2 regions of the Pseudarthrobacter sp. NPDC058119 genome follow, and region 2 is predicted to be linked to the other one. Evidence: riboswitches for the same ligand, from Rfam matches in the RefSeq annotation. Region 2 holds a riboswitch; the other holds the start of a gene.
What was found. A riboswitch is a leader RNA that binds a small molecule or an ion and turns the genes downstream of it on or off. The one in region 2 is predicted to bind S-adenosylmethionine.
Positions count from the first base shown of each region.

Region 1: linked by a shared signal. The riboswitch ahead of ACFVTD_RS00935 (aminotransferase class V-fold PLP-dependent enzyme) and the one ahead of ACFVTD_RS12335 (cobalamin-independent methionine synthase II family protein) in region 2 are both predicted to bind S-adenosylmethionine.

Region 1 is NZ_JBHVTN010000001.1:199,333-204,560, reverse strand. It holds gene ACFVTD_RS00945 (metal-dependent transcriptional regulator) at 1-276, opposite strand, end outside; gene ACFVTD_RS00940 (class I SAM-dependent methyltransferase) at 326-1,084, opposite strand; gene ACFVTD_RS00935 (aminotransferase class V-fold PLP-dependent enzyme) at 1,170-2,585, opposite strand; SAM riboswitch class IV at 2,622-2,735, opposite strand; gene hisN (histidinol-phosphatase) at 2,888-3,700, opposite strand; gene ACFVTD_RS00925 (ribosome small subunit-dependent GTPase A) at 3,745-4,860, opposite strand; gene aroA (3-phosphoshikimate 1-carboxyvinyltransferase) at 4,844-5,228, opposite strand, start outside.
Region 2 is NZ_JBHVTN010000005.1:116,052-121,279, forward strand. It holds gene fbaA (class II fructose-bisphosphate aldolase) at 1-417, shown strand, start outside; gene ACFVTD_RS12325 (DUF3151 domain-containing protein) at 418-840, shown strand; gene ACFVTD_RS12330 (uracil-DNA glycosylase) at 967-1,596, opposite strand; gene ACFVTD_RS12335 (cobalamin-independent methionine synthase II family protein) at 1,818-3,026, opposite strand; SAM riboswitch class I at 3,040-3,144, opposite strand; gene ACFVTD_RS12340 (M14 family zinc carboxypeptidase) at 3,376-4,440, shown strand; gene ACFVTD_RS12345 (adenylosuccinate synthase) at 4,677-5,228, shown strand, end outside.

The sequences.
Region 1 (5,228 bases), on a different contig from region 2:
ACGCTGGACCAGGTAGGTCTCGATGAGCCGGTGGCGCCGGACCATAGCCAAGGCCAGGCGCAGGCCGGACTCGGTCAGGGTGACCGCACTGTAGGGCTTGTGGTCCACCAGCCCCTGGTCCTTCAGCTTGCGGACCATCTCCGACACGGACGAATTTGCCACGCCCAGCCGCTGCGCCAGCTGGGAGGACGTGATGGGCTTGTCCTGCCATTCGGTGAATGAATAGATGACCTTGACGTAGTCCTCGATCGAGGAGGAGGGCGCGCTGGTCTTCACACATCCAAGCCTACCGGTTTGGCTGGTCCGGCAGCGCGCGCCAGCCGGGTCAGGCCCTGGTGGCGCGCCAGGCCAGCGTCAGGTAGGGAAGGTCGAGTTCCTGCCCCGGAGCATGGGCCAGGTGTTCATGCAGGTACCAGTCCAGGTTGGCAAGGACCTTTGCCCGCGTCGCCTCACCGGCTCGCAGGTAGTAGCTGCGCGACTTGGTCAGCTCCATCAAGTCGCCGGTGGTCACCCTGTCCTGCCAGTGCGTCACATGCCCCTTGAGCCCGTGGAATTCGGGCCCGACGACGGGCTTGTGGCCGGGCCGGTAGACATCGCCGGCGTGCATGATCCGGGAGAGCCGGTGCACCCAGGGGACGGAGGTGTCCAGTTGGTTCCACACCAGGCCCAGGGTTCCGTGCGGCCGCAGGACCCTTGCCAGTTCGGTGCTTGCCGCGAGGGGATCGCACCAGTGCCACGCCTGGGCAACGGTGACGACGTCGAAGGCCCCGCCGGGAAGGCCTGTCGCCTCGGCCGTCCCCGCCGCAGCCGTGGCGGCAGGGCAGTGGGCCTCCAGTTGGGCGAGCATGTCCGCCGAAGGGTCGACGGCGGTGACATTCAGTCCCATGGCCAGCAGTAAGGCGGTGAACTTTCCGGTACCCGCTCCCACGTCCAGGGCGTCATGGGCACCGGCGGGCACCAGCCACCGTGCCGATTCCGCAGGGTAGCCGGGCCGGACGCGCTGGTAGTGCCGGCCGCCGTCCTGGAAGCTCTGCCCGAGCTCCGTGCGCCGGCCGTGATCAAGCCTGGGGCCACCCCGAACCACGCGTGGCCTCCTTCTGGTGCTGCCTGCGGATGTCCTTCGAATTTACCGCATGGCCGGCGCCGGCCGGCAGCCGCCGTTACGCCGCTTAGTCGTCGAGGCAGGGGGCCGCACCGGCAGTCCCGGGGGTATTGGGCGCCCAGTGCGGGTAGGTGCGGAAGTCGTTGGCGGGCACCCAGCGGCCCGCGTCCACCACGTAGTCCCAGCCGAGTCCCGTGCTTCGCAAAGCCTGGATACCGGCAAGGAGGCGCTCGGCGTCCTCCAGCCGCGAGCCCACGCCGAAACTTGCCCGGAGGGAGCCGGACGGCAGGCCCAGGCGCTTCAGCAGGGGGTGGGCGCAGAAGCGTCCGTCGCGCAGGCCCACCCCGTGCTCTGCGGACAGGTAGGCGGCCACCAGGCCTGCGTCGTAGCCCTCGACCGAAAAGTTGACCACGCCGATGGTGTCGGTTTCCGGGTTGGTGTCCTTGAAGATTTGGTGGACGGTGACGCCGTCGATGCCCTGCAGTCCCTCCACCAGGAAGGAACGGATCGCGGATTCGTGCGCGTGCCACCGGTCCTGGTCGAGTTCGGCGATGACCTGGGTGGCGCGGGCCAGGGTGGCGGCGCCGAGGACGTTCGGCGAGCCCCCCTCGTGGCGTGCCGGGCCGGTGGCCCAGCTGACGCCGTCGAGCTTTGCTTCCTTGACCGCCCCGCCGCCGGCCAGGTGCGGCACGCCGGTGTCCAGCCAGTCCGGGCGTCCCACCAGGACGCCCGCGCCGAAGGGCGCGTACAGCTTGTGGCCGGAAAAGGCGAGGTAGTCGACGTTGTCTGCGGAGATGTCCACCCGGCGGTGCGGCGCCAGCTGGGCCGCGTCCACCACGATCCGGGCGCCGTGCTGGTGGGCCAGCGCTGCCAGGGCCTGGATGGGAAGGATTTCGCCCGTGACGTTGGAGGCGCCGGTGACTGCCAGCAGGCTGACGCCGCCCTGTCCGAGTTCGGCGCGGACGGCGTCAAGGGTGCCGGTGATGGTGTCCGCGGCAACGATGCTGCGGTGCGGGACGCCCTGCCACGGCAGGAGGTTGGCGTGGTGCTCGATGTCCAGATAGAGGACGTCCCCGTCGGGGCGGCCGTCCGTCCGCGGCAGGCAGCCCGCCAGGAGGTTCAGCGAATCAGTGGTGTTGCGGGTGAAGATGACCGAATCGTCCGGCCGGCCGCCCACGAAGTCCCGGACGATGCTGCGTGCATTTTCGTAAACCGAGGTACTGATCTGGGACGCGTAGCCGGCCCCGCGGTGGACGCTGGCGTAGTACGGAAGGATCTCGTTCAGGTAGGCGGAGACAACGGAGAGCGCCGGAGCGGATGCTCCATAGTCGAGGTTCGCGTACCGGATGTGGCCGCCGGAGATCAGTGGGGCCTGGATTTCCGCGCCGGTCACGGCGGCAAGGGGCCGGCCGGCGGCGGCACGGCGCTCGCCGGCAACACCGGCTTCGGCAATGGGCTGGGGGGAGACGGTGGCAGTTGTCACGAAGACCTCACTTGAATACAGGACTCCGGCATACGGAATCCGCGCTTGCCGCATCCACTCCGGACCGGCCTGGTCGTCACCCGGGGCACCCCGCCGCGAATGGAGGGTTGCCGGCCAGCAAACCGGGGTTTTGCGCTGGCACTCGTGACCTGCCTAAAAGCGTAGGACATGGGGCGGTCAGGCTGGAAGCCGCGGCAATTGTTAAGGGCTTTATTACGCAACATCGAATAAATGACGCCGGACACCCCCGTCTGGAGGTGTCCGGCGTCGCAATATTCGTTTATGTGGGCAAACCGTGGCAGTTACAGCAGATCGTCCAGGTACGGGTTGAGGCGGTGCAGCACCTCGGAGTGCAGGATCGAGTTGGTGGCAAGCGCGTTCCCGCCGAACGGTCCGTCCTCGCCCTCCAGGGAGGTGAACCGGCCGCCCGCCTCAACCACGATCGGCACCAGCGCAGCCATGTCGTAGAGGTTGAGCTCCGGTTCGCAGGCGATGTCCACGGAGCCCTCTGCCACCATGCAGTAGGACCAAAAATCGCCATAGGCCCGGGTCCGCCAGACGTCCTCGGTCAACCCGAGGAACTCGTCGAGGTTGCCGCGTTCCTTCCAGCCGCTGAGGCTGGAGTAGGAGAGGGAAGCGTCGGAGAGGGTCGATACGTTGGAGACGCGGAGCCGGGTCGCGGCTGCCAGGGACCTGCCCATGTACGCGCCCATGCCCTTGGCCGCCCACCAGCGCTTGCCGAGGGCCGGGGCGCTGACCACACCCACCACGGGTTCGCCTTCATCTACCAGGGCGATCAGCGTGGCCCAGACCGGCACGCCGCGGACAAAGTTCTTGGTCCCGTCAATCGGATCGATGATCCAGCGCCGCGAACCGTGCCCGGTGCTGCCGAATTCCTCGCCGAGGACGGCATCGCGGGGCCGGGAACGGGAGAGCTGGCCCCGGATGGCTTCCTCTGCCGCCTTGTCGGCATCGGTGACGGGCGTCAGGTCCGGCTTGGTCTCAACATGGAGGTCCAGGGCCTTGAAGCGGCTCATGGTCTGGTCATCCACGGAGTCGGCCAGGACATGGGCCAGGCGCAGGTCATCGTTGTAGCTCGAAGCGGGTTGGATCATGGTTACAAACTACCGTCTGCGGACGCATCTGCCGGGAGAACGCGTCAGTTGACGCTGCCGAGCTCCTTGGTTTCCTGCGCTTCCATGCGCGGATCCGCCCCAAGCAGCCGCCGGAGCGATGCCAGGCGCGCCGGGCCGGTGGGACCCGCGTGTCCGCCTGCCACCCAGTCGTCGAGGCCACAGTCCACCGCAGTCGCAGTGTGCTTGCACCCGCGTTCACAGTTTTCGATGCCGGGGGAGAGGTCCGGGAAGGAGCGCAGGATCCGGTCGGGGTCCACATGTGCCAGGCCGAAGGAACGGATGCCGGGGGTATCAATGATCCAGCTGCCGGCCGGCGCGTCCGCCAGGCGCAGCGCCAGGGCCGACGATGACGTGTGGCGGCCACGGCCCGTGACCGCATTGACTCCGCCCGTGGCCCGCTCGGCCCCGGTCAGTGCGTTCACCATGGTGGACTTTCCTACCCCTGAGTGTCCGAGCATCACGGTGACCTTGCCGTCGAGGTGGGCGCGGAGGTCGGCCACCGCCGCACTGTCCAGCCGGGCAGAGAGGCCGTCATCGGACCGCGCATCGATTCCGGACGCCTGCGCGTCCGCTGTGCGGCTGATGATCACCGGGAATTCCAAGTGCGTGTAATTGGACAGCAGCCCAGCCGGGTCCTTGACGTCGGCCTTGGTGACCAGCAGGATCGGTTCGATTCCGGCATCGTAGGCTGCCACGAGGGCACGGTCGATGAACCCGGTGCGGGGCTCCGGGTTGGCGGCCGCCACGACGATGACCAGTTGGTCTGCGTTGGCCACCACAGCCCGTTCCACGGGGTCAGTGTCGTCGGCGCTGCGGCGCAGGAGGGTGTGGCGGTCCTGGATCTTCACCAGGCGGGCCAGCGTGTCCGGCGCGCCTGACACGTCGCCCACGAGCGAGACGAAGTCGCCTGCAACCACCGGTGACCGGCGGAGTTCGCGGGCCCGCGCGGCGATGACGATGCGCTCGTTATCCGAGTCCTCGCCCACGACTGCCGTGTACCGGCCCCGGTCAACGGTAATGATCCGCCCGGTAACGGCGTCGTCATGGCTGGGCCGGTCTTTGGTGCGCGGGCGGGAACCTTTCTTGCTGGGGCGGATCCGGACGTCGGATTCATCCCAGGAGTCAGTGCTCCGCGCCACTGGCACGCCCTTCCGGCCCCGATGCCCCGGGAGCAGACTGGGCCAGCATGCCCGCCCACAGTTGCGGGAAGTCCGGCAAGGTCTTGGCCGTAGTGGCGATGTCCTCCACCTGGACGCCGCTTACCGAGAGGCCCAGGATTGCCCCGGCGGTGGCCATGCGGTGGTCTGCATAGCTGTGGACGACGCCGGCGTGCAACGGGGAGGGCCGGATGACCAGGCCGTCACTGGTTTCCTCGGCGTCGCCGCCGAGCCGGTTGATCTCCGCGACCAGGGCCGCGAGCCGGTCCGTTTCGTGCCCGCGAAGGTGGGCGATTCCGCTGAGCCGGGAAGGTCCCGTGGCCAGGGCACAGAGTGCCGCCACCGTGGGA
Region 2 (5,228 bases):
TACATCACCGCCCTGACCTTCGGCAACGTGCACGGCGTGTACAAGCCCGGCGGCGTCAAGCTGCGCCCGGAGATCCTCAAGGACATCCAAGCCCAGGTGGGTGCCAGGATTGGCAAGGACAACCCGTTCGACCTCGTGTTCCACGGCGGCTCCGGCTCCTCCGACCAGGAGATCGCCGACGCCGTTTCCTACGGCGTGATCAAGATGAACATCGACACCGACACCCAGTACGCCTACACGCGTCCGGTGGCTGACCACATGTTCAAGAACTACGACGGCGTCCTGAAGGTGGACGGCGAAGTGGGCAACAAGAAGACCTACGACCCCCGCGTCTGGGGTGCCTCCGCCGAAGCCGGCCTGGCAGCCCGCGTGGTGGAAGCCACCAAGCAGCTCGGTTCGGCCGGAAAGACCTTCTAGATGTCGGACGAGTTCCGGCGGAACCTGATGGGGCCCGAGCCCACGCTCCTGCCCGCCGAGACCGAGGTGTACGGGCAGCTCGAGGCCGGCCACGAGGCATTGGACCTGGTGGCCAGCCACCCCACGTCCTCGCTGCTCTGGGCCGTCCTGGCCGAGGAAGCGTGGGCGGAGGGCCGCACCATCGACTCCTATGCCTACGCCCGGGTGGGTTACCACCGCGGCCTGGACTCGCTGCGCCGCAACGGATGGCGCGGCGTTGGACCCATCCCGTGGGAGCACGAGCCCAACCGCGGGTTCCTGCGGGCGCTCTACTCCCTGGGCCGGGCATCCTCAGCCATCGGAGAGGCCGACGAGCCGGAGCGGATCGAGAAGTTCCTTAACGACTCAGACCCCACGGCCAAGGCAGCCATCGAGGGCAAATAAGTCCCCACCGCCTCCCTGGCTTCGCTTCGCTCAGCCGGGAACCCTCGGCGGCGGAGGCCCCTGCATACGACGACGACGGCGGGTGGTGACTTTCGAATTGAAAGTCACCACCCGCCGTCGTTCGTCTTAAGGTTTGGCGATGCCGGTGCGGGCCATGGCGTCGGCGTAGGCCGCGCGCATGTCCTCGAGGTACTCCTCCTGGCGCGCAGGGGAACCGGCGAAAGCCCGGCCGCTGAGCGAGCGGACCTTGTAGGTCTTCAGGCCGCGGCGCCAGAGCAGCGGAACTTCGGTCTTCAGGAGTGCGTTGGCCAGCCGGTTGGCTTCGGTTCCGTGCGCCACGATTACTGAGGCACGGGGCACCAGGGCCAGGAACTTCAGCAGTGGCTTCAGGCCTGCCTGGATCTGGTCGGGGGTGAACTTGCCGTTGGCTTCGCCGGCGATGTGCCAGGGGTGGACGTTCCACGGCATGACGAATTCGGGGCGCAGGCCCAACTTCCACTGGATGCCGAGCATGCGGGTGGCCGCGTCCTGGTCCCCGGCCGTGATGAATCCGGACGGATCCGCCTCGCCGATGTTGGAGAACAGGCTGATGATGCGGCATTCCTCAACGTCGTGCATCGGGTCCACATAGGGCACCACGGTTCCGGGCTTGGCCTCCTGCAGGGAATCACACAATTCGTTGACGGCTGCAACGCTGGGTTCGTAGCGGCGGCTCATGAGCTGTTCGTGGAATGTTTCTGGGGCCAGGGCTGTCATGAAGTGCTGGTTCTCCTGCGGGGATTGGCGTTGCTGCCGCCACGGAAAAGGGCACGCGGGGGCGCGACACATCAGCGGCGGTTGATTGGGGTGGGCCGACTCCGGGCCGGCCTTGTCCAGTTTACCAAGCCCCCGGGAACGGAAATGCCGGTCCCGCGGATCCGCCACGGCGGAACGCGGAACCGGCACGTCCGGGGGCGGCTATGCCGCCAGGCGTCGAACTACCACAGGCGGCTGGTGGCGCGGCGCGCGCCCTCGCCGAGGGCCTCCAGCTTGGCGAAGGCGATTTGTGGGTGCACCCTGCCGCCCAGGCCGCAGTCGGTGGAGGCGATGACGTTCTCGCGGCCGACGACGTCGGCAAAGCGGACAATGCGGTCGGCCACCAGGTCGGGGTGTTCCACCACGTTGGTGGCATGCGACACGACGCCCGGGATGATGACCTTTCCCTCGGGGAGCTTGGTGTCCTCCCACACGCGCCATTCGTGTTCGTGGCGGACGTTGGCTGCCTCGAAGGAGTACGCACCGGCGTTGACCTGCAGCACGGAGCCGATGATGTCGGCGAACGGGATGTCCGTGGTGTGCGGGCCATGCCAGGAACCCCAGCAGACATGCAGCCGGATCTGGTCCTGGGGCAGGTCGCGGAGGGCCCAGTTGGTGGCTTCGACGCGCAGCTGGATGAACTTCAGGTAGTCCTCCAGGCTGGGCTCGGGGTTGATCTGGTCCCAGCTCTCGGCCAAGGACGGATCGTCGAGCTGCACGGTGAGGCCTGCGTCGACGATCGCCTTGTATTCCTCCCGCATGGCATCGGCGCAGGCGTAGACGAGTTCCTCATCGGATTTGTAGTACTCGTTGGCCACGCGCGCGCAGGAGCCGGGGGAGAGGGATGCTACGAAGCCGTCCGACAGCCCGGCGGCGGCGAGGCCGGTCTTCAGGTTCTTGATGTCCGATGCGACCAGGTCCTGGCCCGTGTAGGTCAGCGGTCCGGCGATCTTGGGCTGGGTCACGCTCTTGCGGTGGGACAGGATGCCCGAGGAGGGATCGTTGTAGGCCTCGTTGAACGCCTGCCGGTCGCGCCGGTCGGGGAAGGAGGTCAGGACAATGTTGCCGGGGGAGGAGCGGTGCACCTGGGCGTCGGCCCACCGGTCAACGTTGGTCGGCTCCAGGCCGCCCAGCCGTGCGAAGGAGTAGTTCCACCAGGCTCCGTAGTCCACGGAGTTGGCCATCGTGTGCCCGTATTCGCCGTCGTTGGGAATGTCGATGCCGAGGTCCTTCTGGCGCTGGACCACGTCCACCACGGACGTTTCAAGGAGGTCCAGGAATTCCGGGGTGATGCCGTCGGTTTCCTTGGCGGCGTTGGCGGCGATGAGTTCCGGGGTGCGGGGCAACGATCCGGCGTGGGTGGTGCGGATGTGGTCGGTATTCAGGGGCATGCTGGAATCTTCCTTTCCATCGGTCCTGGCAGTAGCACCTTCGGCCGGCAGGAATCCTGCTGGACCGTGGTTGCTGCGGCGTCATCGAGCCAGGTCTCTCGGCCGCTCCGGATGGTTCACTCTCACATAAATCGAGCAACCCGCCTTGGGGCAAGTCTGCGCCGCTTTATGTCGTGCCCCGCTGTCCGGCCGGGCTCCCTGCCGTTACCCAGCCGGCGGCAGCATGCTTACAGCTTCCGTTCAGCTTATTGACAGGTTTCGTTAAGCTTGGTTGGCTGGGTGTCACATGCCGCCGCCGCGATGGAGCCGGCTGGCGGCACCCCGATGCACTCGAAAGAGGTAACGCACTGTGAAGAAATCCCTGGCAAATTTCGGGACCCTTGCCGCCTCCGGCGCCCTGGCACTGGCCGTCGTCGCAGGCCCCGCCCCGCTGGCACACGCCGTGGGCGAAGGTCCCAACTACGACGGCAAGGGCCAGATCACCACGTCCAAGCTCGCCACGTACGAACAGATGGTCTCGTTCCTGAAGGCCCAGGACGCCAAGCAACCGGCCATGGAGCTGGAGGTGATCGGCCAGACGGTTAAGGGCCGCGATATCCACCTGGTCAAGTACATTTCGGACCCCGCCAAGCCCACCATCCTGTACCTGACCCAGCAGCACGGCAACGAGCAGCTCACCACCGAGGGCGCCATGGAGTTCATCAAGCACCTGGGGACCGGTAAATCCGCGGACATCCTCAAAGGCGTGAACATCCTGGTGGTGCCCATGCTCAATGCGGACGGGGCCATGGGGGACGTGAACTTCTCCCTGGATAACTACCTTGCCAAGGGGGACCGCAACCTCACCCGCTACAACGCCGAGGGCGTGGACCTGAACCGGGACCACGTGGCCAAGGTCCAGCCGGAGACCCAGGCGCTGCACAACAACGTCATGCGCAAGTACAGGATCGACTACATGATCGACCTGCACCACCAGGGCACCCGGGCCGAACGCGACGGCAAGCTGGTATCCGGTTCCATCCTGTACCCCACCACCCCCAACGCCGACCCCGCCGTCGTCGAAAAATCAAAGCAGCTCGGCGCCGTGGTCTTCAACAACGTTGACTCGACCGGCTGGGGGCACCTGGGCAAGTACCAGGGCGGCAGTGCCGAAACCATCAGCCGCAATGGCATCTCCGTGGAGTACGGCATCGCCACCCTGCTCTTCGAGATGCGCGGCATGTCGGACCACTACCTGGACGGCTACGCACTCGGGCAACGCAGCAACGGCTACCTGATCAAGCAGACCGTCACCACGCTGACCTCCACGGCCGCAGCCATCGCGGACGGGTCCATTGCCGACGCCGACACCTCCTTCTGGGACACGCTCGCCGAGCAGACGTCCCGGCCCGCCGGGGAGGCCGAGGACGAATAGACGGCACCGGCCGCCGCGGCCTTTTGGCAGAAAGGGCCGCGGCGGGCCACAACAGTGGACAAAGTGCCCTATCGGCTAAACTTGGGTGGTAAGAGCCCCGGAACTCTTGCTTCGCCGTGCCGCGCTGCGGCCCATGCGAAGGCCGGTCTGTTCGGGGCATTCTCATGAACGGCGCTGCATGGGCCTGCCACCTGGTGGCCGGGCCAGGGCAGTCCGAACGAATGGGGGAGGATCCCATGCCAGCAATTGTGATCGTAGGAGCCCAGTGGGGCGACGAAGGAAAAGGCAAGGCCACCGACCTGCTGGGCGGCCGTGTTGACTACGTCGTCAAGCCCAACGGCGGCAACAACGCCGGGCACACCGTCGTCGTAGGCGGTGAAAAGTACGAACTCAAGCTGCTTCCGGCAGGCATTCTCAGCCCCAACGCCGTTCCCATCATCGGCAACGGCTGCGTGGTGAACCTGGAGGCCCTCTTCCAGGAAATCGACGGACTCCAGGCACGCGGCGCCGACACCTCAAAACTGCGGGTATCCGCCAACGCCCACTTGGTGGCCCCGTACCACCAGGTGCTGGACAAGGTGACCGAACGCTTCCTGGGCAGCCGGGCCATTGGCACTACCGGCCGCGGCATCGGCCCTGCCTACATGGACAAGGTGGCCCGCCTGGGCATCCGCGTCCAGGACGTCTTCGACGAATCCATCCTCCGCCAAAAGGTGGAAGGCTCGCTGCGGCAGAAGAACGAACTCCTGGTCAAGGTCTACAACCGCCGCGGCGTTGTGGTGGACGAG